2 regions of the Enterobacter sp. C4G1 genome follow, and region 1 is predicted to be linked to the other one. Evidence: predicted binding sites of a transcription regulator. Region 1 holds the regulator's gene; the other holds the start of a gene.

The links. The regulator Fur, encoded in region 1, represses iron uptake genes when iron is present. The targets are predictions, from matches to a motif close to ATAATAATGAGAACNACTATCAA.
Region 2: exbB (tol-pal system-associated acyl-CoA thioesterase) is a predicted target of Fur. The motif match lies at 3,058-3,080, and genes of this name have one in related genera.

What each region holds. Positions count from the first base shown of each region.
Region 1 is NZ_JBQVVV010000001.1:2,394,719-2,402,874, forward strand. Features, by position in the region: gene glnS (glutamine--tRNA ligase) at 1-266, shown strand, start outside; gene chiP (chitoporin ChiP) at 716-2,113, shown strand; gene chiQ (ChiQ/YbfN family lipoprotein) at 2,161-2,490, shown strand; gene fur (ferric iron uptake transcriptional regulator) at 2,600-3,046, opposite strand; gene ACT9TW_RS11515 (ryhB-regulated fur leader peptide) at 3,039-3,125, opposite strand; gene fldA (flavodoxin FldA) at 3,338-3,868, opposite strand; gene ybfE (LexA regulated protein) at 4,024-4,311, opposite strand; gene ybfF (esterase) at 4,441-5,214, opposite strand; gene seqA (replication initiation negative regulator SeqA) at 5,398-5,946, shown strand; gene pgm (phosphoglucomutase (alpha-D-glucose-1,6-bisphosphate-dependent)) at 5,971-7,611, shown strand; gene potE (putrescine-ornithine antiporter) at 7,704-8,156, opposite strand, start outside.
Region 2 is NZ_JBQVVV010000001.1:267,604-275,759, forward strand. Features, by position in the region: gene ACT9TW_RS01305 (cytoplasmic protein) at 1-140, shown strand, start outside; gene ACT9TW_RS01310 (methyl-accepting chemotaxis protein) at 137-1,588, opposite strand; gene exbD (TonB system transport protein ExbD) at 1,833-2,258, opposite strand; gene exbB (tol-pal system-associated acyl-CoA thioesterase) at 2,265-2,996, opposite strand; gene metC (cystathionine beta-lyase) at 3,247-4,434, shown strand; gene yghB (DedA family general envelope maintenance protein YghB) at 4,577-5,236, shown strand; gene ACT9TW_RS01335 (AraC family transcriptional regulator) at 5,286-6,185, opposite strand; gene yqhD (alcohol dehydrogenase) at 6,380-7,543, shown strand; gene dkgA (2,5-didehydrogluconate reductase DkgA) at 7,650-8,156, shown strand, end outside.

The DNA of each region.
Region 1 (8,156 bases):
CGGTTGAAATCCGCCTGTACGACCGTCTGTTCAGCGTACCTAACCCAGGTGCTGCGGATGACTTCCTGGCTACCATCAACCAGGAATCTCTGGTTATCAAGCAGGGCTTTGCTGAACCTTCACTGAAAGATGCTGAAATCAGTAAAGCGTACCAGTTTGAGCGTGAAGGTTACTTCTGCCTGGACAGCCGTTACAGCACCGCAGAAAAACTGGTATTTAACCGTACTGTGGGTCTGCGTGATACCTGGGCTAAAGTCGGCGAATAATAACGCTTGCCTGGTCAATGAGAAACAAACGCCGCTTATTGCGGCGTTTTTTTTATTTAATGATCATGCCATTAACGGCATGGCAAAAGCGATATTGAGAAATATACAGGTCAATGAGCTGCTACTTATTTTTCTCAAAAAAAGTTTGTGAATTTACGGAAAGACAAAACAGGTGAAAATAAGTGCAAACCTCTGTTATTACCCTCTGAATTTAATCGCTTTCCCCCGTAAAACCTCGCTTCGCGCGAAGTGTTACAAATCGCTACCAATTATGTGCACTTCGTCATAATCCTGACTTTTGCCCGCTAAAAAGCATTGATAATTCGCGTCGCGAAAAATAACCTAAAGACGGTAGTTAATTCGAGGGTATTTCTAACTACCCCTGACCATTTGGTCTTTTATATTTTTCGCCGTTTTAGGCGTTTTAATTCGTCAAAGAGGAATAATCTATGCGTACGTTCAGTGGCAAACGTAGTGCGCTGGCGCTGGCTATTGCCGGTGTGACAGCAATGTCGGGCCTGGTTGTCGCTCCAGAAGCTAAAGCGGCAGGTTTCATTGATGATTCTACGCTCACGGGCGGTATCTATTACTGGCAGCGTGAACGTGACCGTAAAGACGTCACCGAAGACAAATACAAAACCAACCTTTCTCACTCCACCTGGAACGCCAACCTGGATTTCCAGTCGGGTTACGCCGCCGATTTGTTCGGCCTGGATATTGCGGCATTCACTGCAATAGAAATGGCGGAAAATGGCGACAGTGGTCACCCGAACGAAATTGCATTCTCTTCCAGCAACAAAGCGTATAAAGAAGACTGGTCAGGAGATAAGAGCGGAGTCAGCCTGTATAAGGCCGCTGCGAAATTTAAATATGGCCCGGTATGGGCACGTGCGGGTTATATCCAGCCAACCGGACAAACGCTGTTAGCGCCACACTGGAGCTTTATGCCAGGTACTTATCAGGGTGCAGAAGCTGGCGCGAATTTTGACTACGGCGATGCGGGCGCACTGAGCTTCTCGTATATGTGGACCAACGAGTATAAAGCGCCGTGGCATATTGAGATGGATAAGTTTTACCAGAACGATAAAAAAACCAAAGTTGATTATCTTCACTCGCTGGGTGCGAAGTACGATTTCAAAAACGACCTGGTTCTTGAAGCCGCATTTGGTCAGGCTGAAGGCTATATCGACCAGTATTTTGCCAAAGCAAGCTACAAGTTTGATATTGCGGGCAGCCCGTTGAGCACCAGCTATCAGTTCTACGGTACGCGCGACAAAGCCAGCAGCGGTACGGTAAACGATATATACGACGGCACGGCGTGGTTGCAGGCTTTAACCTTCGGCTACAAAGTGGGCCAGGTCGATTTACGTCTTGAAGGGACATGGGTGAAGGCTGAAGGCCAGCAGGGTTACTTCCTGCAACGTATGACCCCAACCTATGCGTCCTCTAATGGTCGTCTGGATATCTGGTGGGATAACCGTTCAGACTTCAACGCCGATGGCGAAAAAGCCGTCTTCTTCGGTGCCATGTATGACCTGAAAAACTGGAATCTGCCGGGCTGGGCGGTGGGGGCTTCCTACGCTTACGCATGGGATGCAAAACCTGGCGATATGGCCACACCAGACGCGTACTACGACCCGAACTATCGTCTGAAAGAGTCCTCTTACAGCCTGGATGCGATTTACACCCTTCAGGATGGTCGCGCGAAAGGCACGATGTTCAAACTGCACTTCACTCAATACGACAACCACTCCGATATCCCAAGTTACGCGGGCGGTTACGGCAACATCTTCCAGGATGAACGTGACGTGAAATTCATGGTGATTGCCCCGTTCACAATCTTCTGATGAACAGACCGGCGGGTTAAGTTCCGCCGGAATGGAGACTGAAAATGATGAAAAAAATCATAATCGTCGCGATGCTGGCATCGGGGCTGGTGGCTTGTGCGCAGACTCAGGCACCAAAAGAGGACTCACGTCTGAAAGAGGCTTACAGCGCCTGTATTAATACAGCTGAAGGCTCGCCAGAGAAAATCGAAGCCTGCCAGAGCGTGCTTAATGTGCTGAAGAAAGAGAAGGCGCATGAGCAGTTCGCAACTCAGGAAAACGTCCGCGTGATGGATTACCAGGCCTGTATCCAGGCGCGTAAAACCGGAAACGATCAGGAAGTGGCGAAGCGTTGCGATCAGATCTGGAAAGAGATCCGTAGTAATAACAGTAATTAACTCGCTGTTATCATGCCCGGTGGCGCTACGCTTACCGGGCTTTTTTTATGCCAAATAACTGGCAAAAAAAAGCCAACCTTTCGGCTGGCTCAGAGTATGAAAAGAGTACTTACTTCGCGTCGTGCGCGTGATCATTTTCGCGGCAATCGCCTTCCGCACAGTGGCCGTACAGGTACAGGCTGTGGTTGGTCAGACGGATGCCATGACGGGCCGCGATTTCACGCTGGCGCGCTTCGATAGAGTCATCACTAAATTCAATGACCTTGCCACAGTCGAGGCAGATCAGGTGATCGTGATGGTGTTGCTGAGTCAGTTCGAAAACAGATTTACCGCCTTCGAAGTTATGACGGGTAACAATGCCCGCGTCATCAAACTGGTTCAGCACGCGATAAACGGTCGCCAGCCCAATTTCTTCACCCATGTCGATAAGACGCTTATAAAGGTCTTCCGCACTGACATGGTGATTGTCTGGTCCCTGAAGCACTTCAAGGATTTTTAACCGAGGAAGCGTAACTTTCAGGCCAGCCTTCTTTAATGCGGTGTTGTTGTCAGTCATGCGGAATCTGTCCTGTTGCTAAACGATTCACTTCTAAGGAAGAAGTGACAGAGAATGCACTTGGGATAATGCGTATCATTATAGAACTGCCATGTCTAAATGAAAACTGCAAGTCTCAAGCAAAGTATGCTTATAAAAACGTGGTATCACCAACAAACTTGTTCGATGGCACCCACGTATTACCAGGGGGATATTGTACAGGTCTGAACGAAAAAGTTAAAAGTTTGTAGCAATTAATTTAATCGGTTTGACCCGGTCAAGCGGGCGCAACCGAAGTTGCGCCGCTCATTATCAGGCGTTAAGGATGTCGTCCAGGTTCAGTTCTTCGCGGACCTGTTTAACCCATTTTTCAACGCGTTCTGCAGTCAGTTCTGGCTGGCGGTCTTCATCGATGGCCAGACCCACAAAGTGATCGTCGTCGGCCAGGCCTTTAGAGGCTTCGAAGTGGTAACCCGCTGTCGGCCAGTGACCCACGATAGCTGCGCCGCGTGGTTCAATGATGTCGCGGATGGTGCCCAGCGCGTCACAGAAATATTCTGCGTAATCTTCCTGATCGCCACAACCGAACAGCGCAACCAGCTTACCGTTGAAATCAACCTCTTCCAGAGTCGGGAAGAAATCGTCCCAGTCGCACTGCGCTTCGCCGTAGTACCAGGTTGGAATACCCAGCAGCAGGATGTCATAGCCTTCGAGATCTTCTTTGCTGCTCTTGGCAATGTCATGCACATCGGCAACATCTTTACCGAGCTGTTTTTGAATGTTTTTTGCGATATTTTCGGTATTGCCGGTATCACTGCCGAAGAAAATGCCGATGATTGCCATGAGTAAAATAACCTCTTGAAACTTAATGGTATGGTGGCGCAATTTGTCCACGGATAAGGGCAATAATAGCAGAACAGACAACCCTGCGGAAACAGCTATCGCGCAGGACTGCACTCTGTGCTACATGAAAAGGGTGAGAAAGGGAGTTTTCTGACTTATGCCTTGCTGTGCAATTTTTCGAGTTGCGCGATCAACATCTCTTCAATCAGCTCGCTGCGGCTGATGTCGCGGGCGCTGGCAAGCTCGTTGAGTGCATCAACGGCATCGGCGTTGAGTTTCAGTTCGACACGCTTAAGCCCACGATTTTTATCGCGTTTAAGCTGGTTGCGTTTATTAATACGCAGCTGTTCATCGCGCGAAAGCGGATTTGTCTTGGGTCGTCCCGGGCGACGCTCATTCGCGAACAGATCTATTGTCGTACGGTCCGTTTGTTCTTTGGCCATGATTTTGAGACTTCGGGGGAAAACAAGCCGCCCTGCTATTGCCCGGGCGATAAGCGCGCCATCATACATCACCCACATCGGCACGCCAACGACTGGAAGCCCGCAGGCTTCCAGTCGCTGTCTTTTTAATCAATTCGTAGTATCAGAGAGATAGCGGCGGATCGCGCGAAGCACGGCTTCTGGTTTTTCAGCATGAACCCAGTGTCCGGCTCCGGCGATAACATGCGCGCGGGCTTCGGGGAACTGTCTGATCAATTCATCGCGACAGGCTTCGGTGACATACGGCGAATTGCCGCCGCGCACAAAGAGGGTAGGGTGTTGCCAGGCCGCAACCGGCTCCCAGCCGACAATTTCTGAGTATTGATCCCACAGCACCGGCACGTTGAAGCGCCACTGGCCGTCGACAAACGATTTCAGCAGAAACTGCACCACACCTTCTTCATTAAGATGGTCGCGCATGATGGCTGCGGCCTGCTGGCGGGTGGAAACACCGGCGTCTGTCACTGCATTAATAGCGGCAAAGATCTCATCGTGGCGACGCACGTCATAATCCACGGGCGCTACGTCTATTACGACCAGGCCGTTAATGTGCTCCGGCGCAAGTGCGGTCAGGGCCATAACGGCTTTGCCTCCCATTGAATGCCCAATCAGCGTCACCTTTTCGAGGTTGTTCGCCTTAAGCGTATCCAGAAGATCCTGCGCCATTGCGGCGTAAGTCATCTCTGGCGAGCGCCCTGAAAGACCATGGTTACGCATATCTACCTGCAAAATATCGTGATCGCTAACCAGATCCCGCGCCAGCACACCCAGGTTATCCAGGCTGCCAAAAAGACCGTGAACCAGTACGATGGGAGAATTATTGTTCGGCGATTGTGCAGATTGCGCTCGGGTATTCAATTTCATGGCAAAGTTCTTTTTTTACGTATGTCAGGTTAGGGTATCATGTTGACCATTCTGCCGCCCGGCTGCAAGGATCCAGTTTAATCTGACTTTTGCCGCCAACCTGGCTTGACGCTATCCGCTGTTGGGATTTGACCTTATAATCCCAACGACTTGTATTCAGATAAGATATCGCACTGGATTAAGATGAAAACAATCGAAGTTGATGACGAACTCTATCAGTATATCGCCAGCCAAACGCGGCATATCGGGGAGAGCGCGTCCGACATTTTACGGCGTATGCTTAAAATTTCCGCCGCCTCACAGCCTGTCACTCCTGTCGCGAAAGATGTCGTGTCTCAGCCGAGCGTTGCGGTGCAAGCCAAACCCGCTATGACACCTGCGAAAGACAAAGTTCGTGCGATGCGCGAACTGCTGCTGTCTGATGAATATGCAGAACAGAAAAAAGCGGTTAACCGCTTTATGCTGGTGCTGTCTACACTCTACTCACTGGATAACAAAGCGTTTGCTGAAGCGACTGAGTCGCTGCATGGCCGTACTCGCGTCTATTTTGCGGGCGACGAACAGACGCTGTTGCAAAATGGCAATCAAACCAAACCCAAACACGTGGCTGGTACCCCGTATTGGGTGATCACCAATACCAACACGGGGCGCAAGTGCAGCATGGTCGAACACATCATGCAGTCCATGCAGTTCCCGGCGGAATTGATTGAAAAGGTTTGCGGTACAATTTAACCCTTGCATAAGAAGGACCAGGCAATGGCAAATCACAGCCGTGCAGGCCAACCTGCACAACAAAGCGATTTGATTAACGTCGCCCAACTGACCGCTCAGTACTACGTGCTGAAGCCAGTGGTAGGTAACGCAGAACACGCAGTGAAGTTTGGTACATCTGGCCACCGCGGCAGTGCGGGGCGCCACAGCTTTAACGAACCGCATATTCTGGCCATTGCCCAGGCCATCGCGGAAGAGCGCGCTAAAAATGGCGTCACCGGTCCGTGCTATGTAGGGAAAGATACTCACGCCTTGTCTGAGCCTGCATTCATTTCCGTACTGGAAGTGCTGGCAGCCAATGGCGTAGACGTCATTGTGCAGGAAAACAACGGCTTTACCCCAACGCCGGCGGTGTCCAACGCGATTCTGGTGCACAACAAAAAAGGCGGTGCGCTGGCTGACGGTATCGTTATCACACCATCCCACAACCCGCCGGAAGACGGTGGTATCAAATACAATCCACCTAACGGCGGCCCGGCAGATACTAACGTCACCAAAGTGGTGGAAGATCGTGCTAACGCCCTGCTGGCAGATGGCCTGAAAGGCGTGAAACGTATTTCCCTGGATGCCGCGATGGCATCTGGTCGCGTGAAAGAGCAGGATCTGGTGCAGCCGTTTGTTGAAGGGCTGGCGGATATCGTCGATATGGCGGCTATCCAGAAAGCAGGCCTGAAACTGGGTGTAGATCCTCTCGGCGGCTCCGGTATCGAATACTGGAAACGCATCGCAGAGCATTACAAGCTGGATCTGACCATCGTTAACGATCACGTCGATCAGACCTTCCGCTTTATGCATCTGGATAAAGACGGTGCTATCCGTATGGACTGCTCCTCTGAATGTGCGATGGCTGGCTTGCTGGCGTTGCGCGACAAATTCGACCTGGCCTTTGCTAACGACCCGGATTATGACCGTCACGGTATCGTCACCCCGGCAGGGCTGATGAACCCGAACCACTATCTGGCGGTGGCCATCAACTATCTGTTCCAGCACCGTCCAAAATGGGGCAAAGATGTTGCCGTGGGTAAAACGCTGGTGTCCTCTGCGATGATTGACCGTGTGGTTGACGCGCTGGGCCGCAAGCTGGTGGAAGTGCCGGTTGGCTTCAAATGGTTTGTTGATGGTCTGCATGACGGAAGCTTCGGCTTTGGTGGCGAAGAGAGCGCGGGTGCATCCTTCCTGCGTTTCGACGGTACGCCATGGTCCACCGATAAAGACGGCATCATTATGTGTCTGCTGGCGGCAGAGATTACTGCCGTAACCGGGAAAAACCCGCAGGAGCACTACAATGAGCTGGCTGCACGTTTTGGCGCGCCAAGCTACAACCGTATTCAGGCTTCAGCGACCTCTGCGCAGAAAGCAGCGCTGTCTAAACTGTCCCCGGAAATGGTGAGTGCCAACACACTGGCTGGTGATCCTATCACTGCACGCCTGACGGCAGCGCCGGGTAACGGTGCGTCTATTGGCGGCCTGAAAGTGATGACCGACAACGGCTGGTTCGCTGCGCGTCCTTCCGGTACGGAAGATGCGTACAAAATCTATTGCGAAAGCTTCCTCGGCGACGAACACCGTAAGCTGATTGAGAAAGAAGCGGTAGAGATTGTCAGCGAAGTGCTGAAAAACGCGTAAGTGTTAATCTGGTGCGGGCTGATGCCCTCTCCCACAGGGAGAGGGTGAAAATATTAAAAACGGCAACCCTCGGGTTGCCGTTTTGCTTTTACCTAACTGTGTTTGTTCTTCAATTCAAATCGCGGTGACACTAAACCGTACAGCGTCCAGCCCATAAAGGTCACCATCGCGCCGTAGAGCATCGCTTCCTGGCCGGACGAATAGAGCGCATAGAAGCTGTAAATTGCCCCAATCAGCGCCACGATGTTGGCCACTCTGGCTTTGCCCGGATCGACTTTTGCCACCTTCTGAATAATCACCAGTGCCGCCATCGACAGGATGTACGGAATGATATTCGTCACCACTGCCAGGTTTACCAGCACGTTGAACTGGCTGTTCAGCGACGGACTGATGGTCATCAGCGACAAACCACTCTGGAAGATAACAATTGCTAACATACCCTGCACCGGCGCATCTGCTTTCGTCACGCGCGAGAAGATTTTCGGGAAATAACCTTCGTCTGCGGATGACTTAAACACCTGCGCAATGGTGAACTGCCAGCCGAG
Region 2 (8,156 bases), 2.1 Mb from region 1:
TGACCAGAGAAACGGCCACCCTACGTTTGACCCGCAAACTCTCCGACGGCGAATACCGCACGTCGAATGTCACTTATGTTGCGCTGAATGAAGACGCGCTGGCATCCAAAACCAACGCGCCCGCTGACCCGCAAAGCTAATCAAATCTAAATACCGCTATCGCCTCTTTTAGCTGCCCGGTCTGCTGCTGTTGTTGCTCGGCAACCTGTATCGTCTGCGCGACATGACGCACATTCTCCTGCACGCTGGCATCAATACTGGCAATACTGCCGTTCATTTGCGCGATGCTGGACCGTTGATCCTCACTCATCTGCGAAAGCTCCTCCAGCAGCGAGCGCAATCCGTCGATACTCTCGATAATCGATTTCATCGTCTGTCCGGCGTGCTCTACGTGCTCGACACCCTGCTGCGTGGTCGTCTGAGAGGTGGTCAGCAGCTGACGGATCTCTTTTGCAGCCCCTTCACTGCGCTGGGCTAACATACGAACCTCGGAGGCTACCACGGCGAACCCTTTTCCGTGTTCCCCTGCTCTTGCCGCCTCGACAGAAGCATTCAGCGACAGAATATTCGTCTGGAATGCGATTCCGTCAATCAGCTCAAGAATGGTGTAAATACGTTGGGACTCTTCGCGGATCTGATCCATGGCCGCGATGGCCCGGCTAACGTTCTCGCCACCCTGTTCTGCCACCTCACTGGCGCTAAGCGCCATCTCCCGCACCTGAATGGCCTTGTGGCTGGTCTGGGTCGCCACGTTACTGAGATGCTCCATTGCACTGGCCGCCGTCGCAAGCGATGACGCCTGATGATCGGTTCGCTCTGAGAGCGCGCTGTTACGTTGCCGCAGTGCCCGGGAGGCCTCCAGCAGTTGTCCGATATTGGCGCTCACCTGCTCAAGCGTGGAACGCATTGTGCCGAGCGTCAGGCTAAAGGTGCGGGCGAAAGAGGAGTCAGCAGGTTCGCTATCAACGGCCAGCGTCAGATAGCCTGGCTCGCGGTTAATCACCCCCGCGAGCCTCGCCACCTCGCTGGCCGAGCGGGCATCCTGCTCCATACGTACCGCCAGCAGGAGAAGAATGGCCGTCTGTACCACTACAAACAGGCCGTGGAAGACCACCATATGAAAACCGGTGTGCATAAAGACCACCACGTCGAACAACGCATTTTCCTGGAGATAATTAAACACCAGGTGGTGCAGCGCGATGACCGTAGCGCCCATCACCAGCGGACGCCAGTCACGCCAGGCCAGCAGTGCCGAAAGCAGGACAAAAACAGAGAAGTGGTACTCCGTCTCCCCTTCGCCAAGATGGATAAGCAGCGCGGAAAACGCCATCAGTACGAAAGCAAAGCTCAGGCGCAACAGCAGCGAGCCGGGGCAAAGCATCGCCAGCAGCGTTGAGAAACAGCTCAGCAGGGTACTGATAATCGCCCCCTGCGCCATATTGTCGTTCATATATCCCACGCACAGCGAAACGCCCCACATGGCCCAGATAAGCACCAGCATTAAGCGGTCAGCACGTTGTCGTATTGCAGATAAAGAGATGAGGTCGCGTTGAGGTGCGTGCGGGTGCAGCCATGTCGTCATCGCCATAGGGAGTCTCTTGCTGTGCAGGTGAAATAAGCCCTTCAAAAGAAGGTATTTTTTATTATCTGTTTTAAGCGTAGTGGGTATATCCCACGCTGCCATTTCAGCAAAAAGATATATTTTAATGACGCAGCCGAATACTGATATTTTCTTAACTATCAATAGATTATTAACTATGGCTTTATTGATAAATAAATATGAAGAGTGGGGATATACAGCAGAAAAAAAGCTGGCTTTCGCCAGCTCTCTTTTATTTAACGGCGGCTTTTTCTTCGCCAACCAGGCCAATCTTCAGGTAACCCGCCTGATGCAGCGTGTCCATTACCTTCATCATGGTTTCGTAATCAACCGTTTTATCCGCACGGAAGAAGACGGTGGTGTCCTTCTTCCCGCCCGTAAGCTGCTCCAGTGCCGGGATAACTGATTCATCCGTCACCGGGTCATTGCCCAGGAACATGGATTTATCGGCCTTCACCGACAGATAGATAGGCTTTTCCGGGCGCGGCTGCGGCTGGCTGGAAGAGGCTGGCAGATTCACCTTCACGTCAACCGTCGCCAGAGGCGCCGCCACCATGAAGATAATCAACAGAACCAGCATGACGTCGATAAACGGCGTCACGTTGATTTCATGCATTTCGCCGTTATCGTCCAGATTTTCATTAAGACGCATTGCCATAGCTAATCAACCTGCACGCAGTTTCGACGCCGCGTGTACCGGTTTAACGGAGCTGGCGTCAAGGTCAAGGTCACGGCTTTGCAGCAGCAGAACCTGCGCTGCCACGTCGCCCAGAGTGGCTTTGTAGCTGCCAATCATACGCGCGAAGACGTTATAGATAACCACCGCAGGAATTGCCGCAACCAGACCGATTGCCGTTGCCAGCAGGGCTTCTGCGATACCAGGCGCCACAACCGCCAGGTTAGTGGTTTGCGTCTGGGCAATACCAATGAAGCTGTTCATGATGCCCCACACCGTACCGAACAGACCCACGAACGGGGAAATCGCACCGATAGTCGCCAGAAAACCATTACCGCGGCCCATATGACGGCCAACAGCGGCAACGCGACGCTCCAGGCGGAAGCCGGTACGTTCTTTAATGCCTTCGTTATCTTCACTGCCTGCGGAGAGTTCCAGCTCGTTCTGAGCTTCGTTCACTAACAGAGTGCTCAGGCTTTTGGCGTGGAAGGAAGAGGTCATATCAGAAGCCTGATCCAGAGAGCGGGCCTCTGCCAGTTGCTGCTGTTCGCGCTTGAGGCGACGCTTCTGCGAAATGAGCTCAACGCTCTTACTGAAGAAAATAGCCCAGGTGACAACGGACGCCAGAATCAGGCCGATCATCACAATCTTAACCACGATGTCAGCATGATGATACATGCCCCAGACGGAAAGATCCGTCTGCATCAAATTATTACCCACACTGTATCTCCAGGACGCAAATCACAAAATCTGAGCGTAATAATATCAAAACGCCGTCGAATTGATAGTAGTTCTCATTAGTATTTACATATTGCCGTAATTTTCGCTCACTTTCCTTGCGCTTACGCAGTAAAAATTTCTTATGCGTATTTTTCATAAAATTTTCTGCTTATTCGATAAGCATCCGGGTGCACATTTTTTCAATCGTGGTAGTCTGGACGTCCAGACGTATAAAACAGGGTTGGCGAACATGACTAAGAAGCAGCTTGATACCACGCTTGTGCAGGCAGGACGCAGCAAGAAATACACACTGGGATCGGTGAACAGCGTGATTCAGCGGGCCTCTTCACTGGTATTTGATACCGTTGAAGACAAAAAAATCGCAACGCGTAACCGTGCCAAAGGCGGGCTGTTTTACGGTCGTCGCGGAACGCTGACCCATTTTTCACTTCAGGAAGCCATGTGCGAACTGGAAGGCGGCGCGGGCTGCGCCCTGTTCCCGTGCGGGGCTGCGGCAGTTGCCAATACCATTCTGGCGTTTGTGGAACAGGGCGACCACATTCTGATGACCAACACCGCCTATGAACCAAGCCAGGATTTCTGCACCAAAATTCTCAGCAAGCTCGGCGTCACCACCGGCTGGTTTGATCCGCTGATTGGTGAAGGTATCGCCGAGCTTATTCAGCCAAACACGCGCATCGTGTTTCTGGAATCCCCGGGCTCTATCACCATGGAAGTGCATGACGTGCCCGCCATTGTGAAAGCCGTGCGCAGCAAAGCGCCGGAAGCCATCATCATGATCGACAACACCTGGGCGGCAGGCGTGCTGTTTAAGGCGCTGGATTTCGACATTGATATCTCTATTCAGGCAGCAACCAAATACCTGATTGGCCACTCCGATGGCATGATTGGCACCGCCGTGTCCAATGCCCGCTGCTGGGATCAACTGCGCGAAAATGCCTACCTGATGGGACAAATGGTTGATGCCGATACGGCCTACATGACCAGCCGCGGGATCCGTACGCTGGGCGTGCGCCTGCGTCAGCATCACGAGAGCAGCCTGAAAATCGCTGAATGGCTGGCGCAGCACCCGCAGGTTGAACGCGTGAACCATCCTGCCCTACCGGGCAGCAAAGGTCATGAGTTCTGGCAACGTGACTTTACAGGCAGCAGCGGTTTGTTCTCATTTGTTCTTAAAAAACGGCTGAATAACGATGAGCTGGCGAGCTATCTGGATAATTTTACCCTCTTCAGCATGGCCTACTCCTGGGGCGGCTTTGAATCCCTGATCCTGCCAAACCAGCCAGAGCAGATAGCAGACCTGCGCCCGGGCGGCGAGGTGGACTTCAGCGGAACCCTGATCCGCCTGCATATCGGTTTAGAAAATGTGGACGATTTAATTGCGGATTTAGCGGCAGGGTTTGAGCGTATCGTGTAGAGTGCTGGCTGAAAATGTACTCCTGGACTCTTTTGTGAACACCGCCACCAGAAAAGTCTGCATTAGTTGCGCCCGCGATCAAACCCTGCGGGCAAATCAGGGTGTACAATAGCGCTATATCTGCTGTTCCACAGGAAAGTCCATGGCTGTTATTCAAGATATTATCGCGGCACTCTGGCAACACGATTTTGCCGCACTGGCGGACCCACATGTCGTGGGTGTTGTCTATTTCGTGATGTTCGCGACCCTGTTTCTGGAAAATGGATTACTGCCAGCCTCATTTTTGCCCGGTGACAGCCTGCTTCTGCTGGCCGGCGCATTAATCGGAAAGGGTGTGATGGACTTTACCCCGACGATGGTCATTCTCACCTCTGCCGCCAGCCTGGGCTGCTGGTTAAGCTATTTACAGGGCCGCTGGCTCGGGAATACGCGCATGGTGAAGAGCTGGCTTTCGCAGTTACCCCATAAATATCATCAACGTGCGACCTGCATGTTTGACCGGCACGGCCTGCTCGCGCTGCTCGCCGGGCGCTTCCTGGCGTTTGTCCGCACGCTGCTGCCGACGATGGCCGGTATCTCTGGCCTCTCGAATCGCCGCTTCCAGTTCTTCAACTGGCTGAGTGGGCTGCTGTGGGTCGGCGTGGTGACCTCACTCGGCTATGCGCTGAACATGATCCCGTTTGTGAAACACCATGAAGATCAGGTGATGACCTTCCTGATGATCCTGCCGATGTTCCTGCTGGTAGCAGGCCTGGTGGGAACTATTGCAGTAGTGATTAAGAAGAAGTATTGCAGCGCGTGATAAAAAATTGCCGGGTGGCGGCTACGCCTTACCCGGCTTACATTTCCCGTCAGGCTCCCTGCATCATTCTGATGCGTGAAGCATCTTCCCCCGGCGTCACGCCGAAGTAGCGCTTAAACTCCCGACTGAACTGCGACGCACTTTCATAGCCTACCCGCATTGCCGCCGCGCTGGCCTTCATGCCGTCGTGGATCATCATCATGCGCGCTTTATGCAGCCGGTATGTTTTCAGGTATTGCAGCGGCGAGGTGCTGGTCACTGATTTAAAATTATGGTGAAACGCCGAGACACTCATGTTCGCTTCCGCCGCCAGCTGGTCAACGCTGAGGTTTTCCGTGTACTGGCTTTCTATGCGCTTGAGCACGCGGCTTATCAGGCTAAAGTGCGTCTGGCGGCTCACCAGCGCCAGCAGCGCCCCGCCACCCGGCCCCAGCAGCACGTGGTAGAGAATTTCACGGATAATCTGTTTGCCCAGAATGCGGGCATCAAGCGGCCTCGCCATCACATCCAGCAAGCGTTCAATGGCACAGAGGATCTCTTCCGATAACGTGGCCGAGTTAATCGCGCTTGCTGCCATCGACGGCTGGAACAGCTCGTCCTCGCCGATCTCCATCAGCAGCTCCTGCAACTGAAGGATATCGACATTTAAACGAATACCGGCCAGCGGAACGGCTTCTGTCGCAAAGGTTTCACATTCAAAGGGTAAAGGTACTGTCAGGAGCAGATATTCATTGGTGTCATAACGGAACACGCGCTCATTGATATAGCCAATTTTATGGCCAGAGAAGAGAAAAACGATGCCCGGCTGGTACATCACCGGCGTACGCGTACCCGGCTGGGTCCCGTAGAGCAGGCGAATATCCGGCAGCAGCTCACCACTATTATTATCTTTATCTATCAGATGTTTAATCTGAGAGGTTAACTGAAGGCAAATTTCTTCGCGGTTCATTCTTAGTTACTCCGGGTACGGTTTCCGACCTTAACAGTGTGCGCAGTTTTTTGCTGTTTCTCCAGCGCTCTGTAGAAATGGGCAAGACATCGGCAGGAATGTGCATTGAGAGGATGGCGCGAGCCCGCCACAATGTGCAGCATCAGGTAGCCATCGCGCCACCACGATTTTTCACCCACGATAGGGAACGAGCAATGAACAATTTTAATCTCCACACCCCAACCCGCATTCTGTTTGGTAAAGGCGCTATCGCCGACCTGCGTGCACAAATCCCGGCTGACGCCCGCGTACTCATTACCTACGGCGGCGGTAGCGTGAAAAAAACCGGCGTGCTGGATCAGGTGTACAGCGCCCTGGAAGGTCTGGACGTGCGTGAGTTTGGCGGTATTGAGCCAAACCCATCTTATGAAACTCTGATGAACGCGGTCAAAATTGCCCGCGAAGAGAACATCACCTTCCTGCTGGCTGTTGGCGGCGGCTCCGTACTGGACGGTACTAAGTTCATCGCTGCTGCGGCGCATTACGCAGACGGCGTTGATCCGTGGCATATCCTGGAAACCCGTGGCAGCGACGTGAAAAGCGCGATCCCAATGGGCTCGGTCCTGACCCTGCCTGCTACCGGCTCTGAATCCAACAAAGGTGCCGTTATCTCCCGTAAAACCACGGGCGACAAACAGGCCTTTATGAACGATCACGTACAGCCTGTGTTCGCAATCCTCGACCCGGTTTACACCTACACCCTGCCTGCTCGCCAGGTGGCTAACGGTGTCGTGGATGCATTCGTTCACACCGTTGAACAGTATGTGACTTATCCGGTTGACGGCAAAATTCAGGATCGCTTCGCGGAAGGTATTCTGCTGACGCTGGTAGAAGATGGCCCGAAAGCGCTGAAAGAGCCTGAAAACTACAACGTGCGTGCCAACGTAATGTGGGCCGCGACTCAGGCGCTGAACGGCCTGATCGGTGCGGGTGTTCCGCAGGACTGGGCAACGCACATGCTGGGCCACGAACTGACGGCAATGCATGGTCTGGATCACGCTCAGACGCTGGCGGTTGTGTTGCCTGCACTGTGGAACGAAAAACGTGATACCAAGCGCGCCAAACTGCTGCAATACGCTGAGCGCGTGTGGAATATCACCGAAGGCTCAGAAGATGCACGTATCGATGCCGCAATCGAAGCAACCCGCAACTTCTTTGAAGTGCTGGGTGTTCCGACACGTCTTTCTGGTTACGGCCTGGATGGTAGCTCCATCCCTGCCCTGCTGGCAAAACTGGAAGAACACGGCATGACACAACTGGGCGAACATGGCGACATCACGCTGGACGTGAGCCGTCGTATCTACGAAGCGGCGCGCTAAGCGTTTTTATCATCCCGCCTTTCGTTTTTTGACATTTCGTCCAGACTTAATGCACACACGCCATCGGGGGTTCGCCCCCGATGGATGAGCAAATGAAGGAGGAAAAATGGCAAACCAAACCGTAATCAAGCTTCAGGACGGCAACGTGATGCCCCAGCTGGGGCTCGGTGTATGGAAAGCCGGTAACGACGAGGTCGTATCCGCCATTCATAAAGCACTGGAAGTCGGCTATCGCTCTATCGATACCGCCGCCGCGTACAAGAATGAAGACGGCGTGGGTAAAGCGCTTGCCACTGCAGGCGTCTCACGCGACGACCTTTTCATCACCACCAAACTGTGGAACGACGATCAAAAGCGCCCGCGTGAAGCGTTACAGGAAAGCCTGGATAAACTACGGCTTGATTTCGTCGATCTGTACTTGATGCACTGGCCCGTTCCGGCTATTGACCACTATGTTGAAGCCTGGGAAGGGATGATTGAGCTGCAAAAAATTGGGCTGGTGAAAAGTATCGGGGTCTGTAATTTCCAGGTTCACCATCTGCAACGTCTTATTGACGAAACGGGAGTGGTTCCGGTCATTAATCAGATTGAGTTGCACCCGCTGATGCAGCAG